DNA from 2 places in the Nonomuraea sp. CA-141351 genome. Region 1 is predicted to be linked to the other one. Evidence: riboswitches for the same ligand, from Rfam matches in the RefSeq annotation. Region 1 holds a riboswitch; the other holds the start of a gene.
What was found. Region 1 has a riboswitch for cyclic di-AMP ahead of ACQPWU_RS21390 (CHAP domain-containing protein). Riboswitches for the same ligand answer to the same signal wherever they lie in the genome.
Positions count from the first base shown of each region.

Region 2: it holds a riboswitch for cyclic di-AMP, as region 1 does, so the genes downstream of both, ACQPWU_RS58685 (NlpC/P60 family protein) here and ACQPWU_RS21390 (CHAP domain-containing protein) in region 1, are expected to answer to the same signal.

Region 1 covers NZ_CP191982.1:4,519,421-4,523,270, forward strand. Annotated here, with positions in the region: gene ACQPWU_RS21380 (alpha/beta fold hydrolase) at 1-384, shown strand, start outside; gene ACQPWU_RS21385 (YoaK family protein) at 379-1,062, opposite strand; gene ACQPWU_RS21390 (CHAP domain-containing protein) at 1,274-1,948, opposite strand; cyclic di-AMP (ydaO/yuaA leader) riboswitch at 1,961-2,098, opposite strand; gene ACQPWU_RS21395 (Gfo/Idh/MocA family protein) at 2,215-3,168, opposite strand; gene ACQPWU_RS21400 (aldo/keto reductase) at 3,188-3,850, opposite strand, start outside.
Region 2 covers NZ_CP191982.1:12,480,702-12,484,551, forward strand. Annotated here, with positions in the region: gene ACQPWU_RS58675 (hypothetical protein) at 1-956, shown strand, start outside; gene ACQPWU_RS58680 (amino-acid N-acetyltransferase) at 967-1,536, opposite strand; cyclic di-AMP (ydaO/yuaA leader) riboswitch at 1,813-1,962, shown strand; gene ACQPWU_RS58685 (NlpC/P60 family protein) at 1,968-3,011, shown strand; gene ACQPWU_RS58690 (LuxR C-terminal-related transcriptional regulator) at 3,026-3,238, opposite strand.

The DNA of each region.
Region 1 (3,850 bases):
GCGGCCACGACCGTGGAGGAGTTGCTGGCCGCGCGCCGCAAGGCCGTCACGACCGCGCTGGCTCGGCCGGCCTCCGAGGCGGAGCTGGCCGGCTACCTGGAGCCGTGGCACGACCTGCGGGTCGGCCGGTCCTGGATGGCCCTGGCGGGCGCGGCCGACAGCCGCTACACGCTGGACCTGGTGCCCGCGCTGAAGGCCGATGAGACGCCGAAGCTGCTGGTGTGGGGCGAGGACGACACGTTCCAGGAGGTCCGGTACGCCGAGCGCTTCGTGGCCGAGATCCCGAACAGCACGCTCGTGCGCATTCCCGGGGCCGGGCACATCCCGATGGAGAACGACCCGGCGGGGGTCGCGCGGGCTCTGGCGGATTTCTTCCTCTCATGAGCGCCCGCGGGCTGCGAGGGCGACGATCGCGAGCAGGACCAGGGCGAGCGTCAGCGCGGCTGCGGGGCCGATGTTCAGGTGCAGCGTGGCGCCGGCGAGCGCGCCGAGGAACATCGCCGCGACGGAGGCGAACCGGCGGAAGGCCGCCCGCCCGGGGGTGTCGGCGGCCAGGCCCGTCAGGGTGGTGGTGAGGACGTTGGTGACCAGGTCGGGTACGCCCAGCGCGCGTACGGACGCGTTCTGCAGGCCCATGCCGCACGCGAGCAGCGCGATGAGCGCCGCCCTGGCCCCGGCGGTGTGGTGTCCGGCCGTGAGGGCCACTACGAGGCCGGCCGCGACGAGGACCGCGTGCACGGTGGTGGCGATGGTGAACGCCCGCCGCGCGTTCCCCACCTGCCTGGTCAGCAGGCCGGCGCTCCACGCTCCGGTCCCGAAGCAGGCGAGGGACAGGGGAGGGGCCCATTTCGACAGGTCTCCTCCGCCAACCAGGGCGAAGCCCAGGAAGACGATGTTGCCGGTCATGTTGGCCACGAAGACGCGGCCCAGGCCGAGGTAGCTGACGGCGTCCACGATTCCGGTGACCATGGCCAGGAGGATCAGCAGGGCGGGCAGGAGGCCGTGTGGGTTTCCGCCGCGGGGGAACAACCCGTCGGCGACCCACTGGAGCCCGCCCTTCATGGCTGCTTCGAGACGACGGCTCCTGGGCGTGGGCTGGGTCTCATGGCGGCTCCTTGGCGAGGTTCGCGCGTGGCTCTTCCCGCGAGCCTGCTTCCCTCGGGTCTTCCCAGGTGGCGGGCCGCTCATCCGGCCTGCGCCTGACCCGCCTCGCCGGTGGAATGCGAAGAGCGCGCGCCCCTTTCGGGACGCGCGCTCGTCTAGCGCAACAGGGTCAGCCGGCGTACTGCGGGTAGCCGTAGCCGACGACCTGGGACTTCGGACGCACGCGCTCTTCGACCTTGCCGTTGCCGGTGTTGCCTTCGACGGTCGAGATGGTGCCGTCGCCGTTGTCCTTCTCGACGAACCCGACGTGCTGGATGTCGTCGAGGCTCTTGCTGCCGCTCCAGGAGAAGAACACGACCGCGCCGGGCTTGGCGACAGTGCCGAAGCGGTGGTTGGCCGCGAACCACTTGGCGTGGGCGACGGTGTAGGCGTCCCAGCCGACCTGCGGGCGGGCGCCGGTCTGCTCGCCGACCCAGGAGACGAACATCGAGCACCAGGCGGCGTTCACGTAGTCGGCCCGGCTGCCGCCGTCACGGGCGATGGTCTCCGCGGCGCGCTGTGAGTTGGCGTACCACTTCTGGTACGGGGTGCCGCCGCCGTAGGCGTTCTCGGAGGTGCCGACCTGGGACTTGGCGAGCGCCAGGACCTGGGAGGCGGTGACGTTGATCTTGGTTTCCCGGGACTTGGCACGGTCGTTGTCGTGAGTGGCTGCGGTGGCCGGCTGCTTGTCCGCGGCGGAGGCCGCGGTCATGTGGGCGCCGAGCCCGGAGGCCAGGACGGTCGCGCCGAGCGCGGCTCGGACGATGTTGGTCTTCGTGGCAGCGGTAATGCGGAACTTGGCCATCGAGGGGGTTACTCCTTGCTTCCATGCCGCTTACCGGGTTAGCTGACGGATTCGGGCGTGGAAGCTGCCCTACGGCACCGAAGTGCCGATTCACCCCATGGGACTTGGGTCCCCGGTTCCGCCCGGAGGCGGATTCAGCGGTCACAGGACGGTCCTGTGATGTGTGTCGCGATGGTCGGACATCGCCGGACAAACCGGACGAATGTCTCAAGAATGCCTCAAATGTAATGCATAAGGCAAGAGGCTACAAATCTGTAACGACCCAGCTAGGCGAGCTGCCTGCGAGCCGCGGCCAGGAGCCCCATCATGGCAAGGGACTCATCAAGCGGCATGACCGAGCTTTCGGTCCTGCCTTCGGCCGTCGCGGCGCGGACTTCGCGGAGCTCTCCGGCGTATCCGTTGTCCGCCGGATCGAGCACATGCTCCTCCGGCTCCATGGAGCGCCCGGAAAGTAAAATCCGCTGCGGGGCCCAGAACGGCGCCTGGACGTCCGCCCGCATCTGAGTACCTACAACACAGGCATGGTTCGGGTAATTCCCGAGCAACGAGGTCTCTACGAGAGCCCGCCTGCCGTCGGGGTAGAGCAAGACCCCGGCCGCCTCCGCGTCCACGCCGTTGGGGGCCAGGGAGCCGGTGATCCGCAGGTCAGAGGGCATGCCGAGGAGCAGCTGAGCCAGGCCGAACGGGTAGATCCCGAGGTCGAGCAGGGCCCCGCCGCCCAGCTCCGGCGCCCACAGCCGGTGCGCCGGATCGTAGGGCTTGGCGAAGCCGAATGAGGCCTGCACGGAGCGGATGTCGCCGAAGCGCTCGTCGGCCGCGATCTTCTGGATGAGGGGGTTGAAGCGCATCCACATGGCTTCCATGAGGAACACGCCTGCCTCGCGCGCCAGCCGTACCATCTTCTCCGCGTCGTCCACGGTGGCGGCCAGCGGCTTCTCGCACAGCACGGCCTTGCCCGCGGCGATGGCGGCCTCCGCCACCTGCAGATGCTGGGCGTGCGGCGTCGCGACATAGACGGCGTCCACGGCCGGATCGGCGCACATCTGCTCATAGGAGCCGTACGCCGACTCCGCGCCCAAAGTGGAGGCCAGGGCCTGCGCCCGTCCTAAGTTCCTGGACCCGACGGCGGCCACCCGCATCCCCGGCTCGGCCACGATGGCCGCTCCCACAGTCCGCGCGATACCGCCTGTCGCCGCAATGCCCCACGCAAAATCCCGCACACGGGAGATCGTAGACGAATCACATCATGTCGAACGTGTCGGGATCGGGACCGAAACGCCGGCCCCTGTTCAGCGCGCCGATGGCGGCCATGTCCTCGGGGTCGAGGATGAAGTCGAACACGTCGATGTTCTCGGCGATCCGCGACGGGGTCACGGATTTGGGGATGACGACGTTGCCGAGCTGCAGGTGCCAGCGGAGCACGATCTGCGCGGGCGTCTTGCCGTACTTGCCGGACAGCACGGCCAGCGCGGGGTCGTCGAGCAGCCCCTGGCCCTGGCCGAGCGGGCTCCAGGCCTCGGTGAGGATGCCGTTGGCCTCGTGGAAGGCGCGCATTTCGCGCTGCTGCAGGTACGGGTGGAGCTCGATCTGGTTGATCGACGGCACGATGTCGGTCTCGTTCATCAGCCGGGTCAGGGTGTCGATCGTGAAGTTGGAGGTGCCGATGGCCTTCGCCCGCCCATCACGGTAGATCTTTTCCATCGCCTTCCACGCCTGCACGTACTTGTCCTGCTGCGGCACCGGCCAGTGGATGAGGAAAAGGTCGATGTAGTCGAGGCCGAGCCGGGCCAGGCACTCCTCGAAGGCCGCCTCGGCGCGTCCGTGGTCGGCGTTCCACAGCTTGGTGGTGACGAACACCTTCCGGCGCGGCAGCTCCGATTCCCGCACGGCCTGGCCCACGCC
Region 2 (3,850 bases), 4.8 Mb from region 1:
TGCCCGTAAGCCTGGCCGTACTGCTGCTGGTCGCCGTACTGCTGGCCGTAGCCCGGCTGGGCCTGCTGCTGGCCGTACTGGGGCTGACCGTACTGCTGCTGGCCATAGTCCGGCTGGCCCGGCTGCTGCTGGCCGTACTGGGGCTGCTGACCGTACTGCTGCTGCCCGTAGTCCGGCTGGGACTGCGGCTGCTGGCCGTACTGCTGCTGGCCGTAGTCCGGCTGCGACTGGGCCTGCTGGCCGTAGCCCTGCTGCCCGTAGTCCGACTGCGGCTGCTGGCCGTACTGAGGCTGCTGACCATAGTCAGGCTGGGACTGGGCCTGCTGACCGTACTGCTGGCCCGAGGGAGGCTGCTGGCCGTAGCCCTGCTGCCCGTAGCCGGGCTGCGACTGGGGCTGCTGGCCGTAACCCTGCTGGCCCGACTGCGGCTGCTGGCCGTACTGGGGCTGCTGGCCGTAGCCCTGCTGGCCCGGCTGCTGCTGGCCGTACTGGGGCTGCTGACCATACTGCTGCTGCCCGTAGTCCGGCTGCGACTGGGCCTGCTGGCCGTAGCCCTGCTGCCCGTAGCCGGGCTGGGACTGCGGCTGCTGGCCGTACTGGGGCTGCTGGCCGTATTGAGGCTGCTGCCCGTACTGGGGCTGACCGTACTGCTGTTGCTGGCCGTACTGGGGCTGCTGGCCATACTGCTGTTGCTGGCCGTAGCCCTGCTGGCCGTACTGGGGCTGCTGACCGTAGGCATCGTCCGCCCGGTAGCCGACCACAGTCACGTCGGGGTCGGGCTCGCCGGGGCGGCGACCCGCGTTCTGTTGACCGTATTCCGGAGTGCCGGCGGGATTGTCGCCGGATTCGTCCTGTGGATACGGCGGCTGTCCGGTGCTCACCGTGTCACCTCGCTTCGAGTGCGCATGTGGCACGTGTCAGGACACATGCCTGTGCTGCCCAACGTATCGACATAGGTATCAACAATCACCTTTCCATCTGGTCAAGGTCCGCGTCACCCGATGTCAGGTGGAGCAGCATGCGGGTGTTGCCCAGCGTGTTCGGCTTGACGTGTTCCAGGTCGAGGAACTCGGCCACACCCTCGTCATACGAGGCCAGCAGTTCGGCGTAGACCTCGGGTGAGACCGGTGTGCCCTGGATCGGGCGGAACCCGTGCCTCGCGAAGAAGTCGACCTCAAAAGTGAGACAGAATACACGTCGCAGACCCAGATCTTTGGCGTGCTGGATCAACGCGGAGACAATCCGGTGGCCGACGCCCATCCCCCGGCACTCGGGATCCACGGCCACCGTGCGGATCTCTGCGAGGTCCTCCCAGAGCACGTGGAGCGCGCCGCAGCCGACGACCTGCCCGCCTCGGTCGGCCACCCAGAACTCCTGTACGTCCTCGTACAGCGTCACAGTGGCCTTTTCCAGGAGCCGCGGGCCCGCGCCCGCGTAGGTGTCCACCAGGCGCCTGACCGCGCGCACGTCGGGCGTGCGGGCTCTCCGGACCACCACCGCGGTCTCGGGCGTTGTCAGTTCGGCCACCTGCTCCATGGCTCTCCAGGGTACAGATCTCATTACGGCTCGGCCCTAACTCCCATAGCTCGGCCCATCCTGTTACATCCCGTGGCCAGACGAGCACGGAGCTTGCCCCCAGTCTCGTTTGCGCGAAAGCACGGACATAGAGGGCATAAGGTCTGTTCTGCACAGGTGATCACGAGATCACCTTGTGACCCTTCGGTTGTGAAACCTCTACAGACTTGGCAGTTCTGGTTGAGCACGAACCTGGAGTGCATTAGTGTCCAGCGACAATGTTTCCACGCGTGCCGCGCGGGAGACACGCTCAATTCCCGAAAGGGAAGCCGGGGATCCATCGGTGGCGACCTCCAGCGCCACCACAGGGGTGAGTCCGAGTCTCTCGGTAGGGCTGCTCCGGCCCGAACCCGTCAGCTAACCCGGTAGGCGTCCAAGAGAGGAGCTGGTTGGTGAAGCGCACGCGCAACGGCGGGGGGAAGTCGGCGGGCAAGCACGCCCGCCCTCCGGAACGGGCACGGCGCCCACGCCACTTCGGTGTGGTGAGTCTCACAGTCGCCGCGCTGCTGTTCGCCATCCCCGTCGGTTCGGCGTCCGCGGACCCCAAGCCCTCGTTGAAGGAGCTCGCCGACCAGGCCCAGGAGCTGCACACGCAGATCGAGACGCTGACCGAGCAGTACAACGGCCAGCGGGAGAAGCTCAAGACAGCCAAGAAGGCCTCTGAGGTCGCGCAGAAGACGCTGACGAGCAGCGAGACGGATCTGGCCGCCAAGCGCGCGAAGGCCGCCCTGCTCGCCCAGAACGCCTACATCACGGGCGGCCTCACCAAGACTCTGGCGTTCGCGACCTCCGAGGACCCCGAGGAGTTCCTCAGCCGCGCCGCGACCTCGTACGCACTGGAGCAGGAGCAGGGCGAGGAGATCAACCAGCTCGCCAAGGCCATGGACGCCGCCGCCCGTGCCAAGGCAGGCGCCAAGGCGCGCATCGACGAGGTCCAGAAGATCGTCGATGACCTCCAGTCCAAGCGCGACAAGATCACCAAGCTGGTCACCAAGGTCGAGAGCAGCCTGTTCAAGCGGGCCCTCGGCGAGGCGGGGCAGCCAGGCACGCGCGCCGTGCGGGTCAACCTGCCCATCGCGGGCAGCGGCAAGGCCGCGGAGGCCGCGCGGTGGGCGCTCACGCAGCAGCTCAAGCCGTACGTCTGGGGCGCCGAGGGCCCGAGCTCCTACGACTGCTCCGGGCTGGTCATGGCGGCGTACCAGCGGGTGGGCATCTCGCTGCCGCACTACACCGGCGACCAGTGGACCGCGGGCAGGCACATCTCCCGCTCTGAGCTGCGGCCCGGCGACCTGGTGTTCTTCTACAGCGACCTGCACCACGTGGGCATCTACATCGGCGGAGGCATGATGGTGCACGCCCCGCAGACGGGCGACGTCGTACGGGTCTCGGCACTCGGCAGGCGGCCCTTCGCCGGCGCGGTGCGCATCGCCGACTGAGACATCCCGCAGCACTAGATCAGCTGGCGGCGCGCGGCCCAGGCCACGGCCTCGATCGCCGTGGCGACGCCGATGCGGTCGCAGATGCCCCGTAATCTCCGGCGTACCGTGCGCCCGCTGATATCCAGACGTCTGCCCACCCGATCGACCGTGACTCCCCTTGCCAGCTCCGCCAGCAGCGCCAAATCAGCATGGCTTAGCTCAACGCCTTCAGTGAGCACATCCATCGGGAGCCCTCCCCCCCAACAGCAGAACTCGGACCTCACAGATGGGCCAAAGCCGCTCCTCGCAGACGGTAAACGCATCCTGGAAAGGTCGTCAAGCATGACAATCGCCGCACTTGACGAGCTCTATTGACATGATCCGTTATATATGAGGCACTCGCGATATGTCAGGGCGCCCGGTCTCGGATGAGTGATCTCATTGGGCCTGCCATGTGCCATCAATGGGATCTTCGGGCGTTGCCGATTTGGATCTGTTCGGCGCGGAGTTTCGGTGTGATCCATAAGCCGGTCGTTGCCGCCGGAGCGCGCGATTCGCGATCTTCCGCTCGCACGGCGAGCCACCAATCGCTCGCTTTGTACGGCGCCGGCACTCCATTCGAGAGATCCAGGTCAAGCCGACGTATTGGATTATTCGGAGCCGCATGCTCCGATTGGCCTAGGGGTAATCGAGTGGCCGCCGCCGCGCTGCTCGCGCCGCCGCCCGTGGCCGGCGGCCCTGTTTCCGGGCGTGCGTGCCCGGTCCCCGATATGGCGATCATGCCGGCACTCGTGAGGCTTCGGGCGCTTCCGGCGTTGGAGCGGGACAATCGCCGGCGACCTTGACCCGATGCTGAC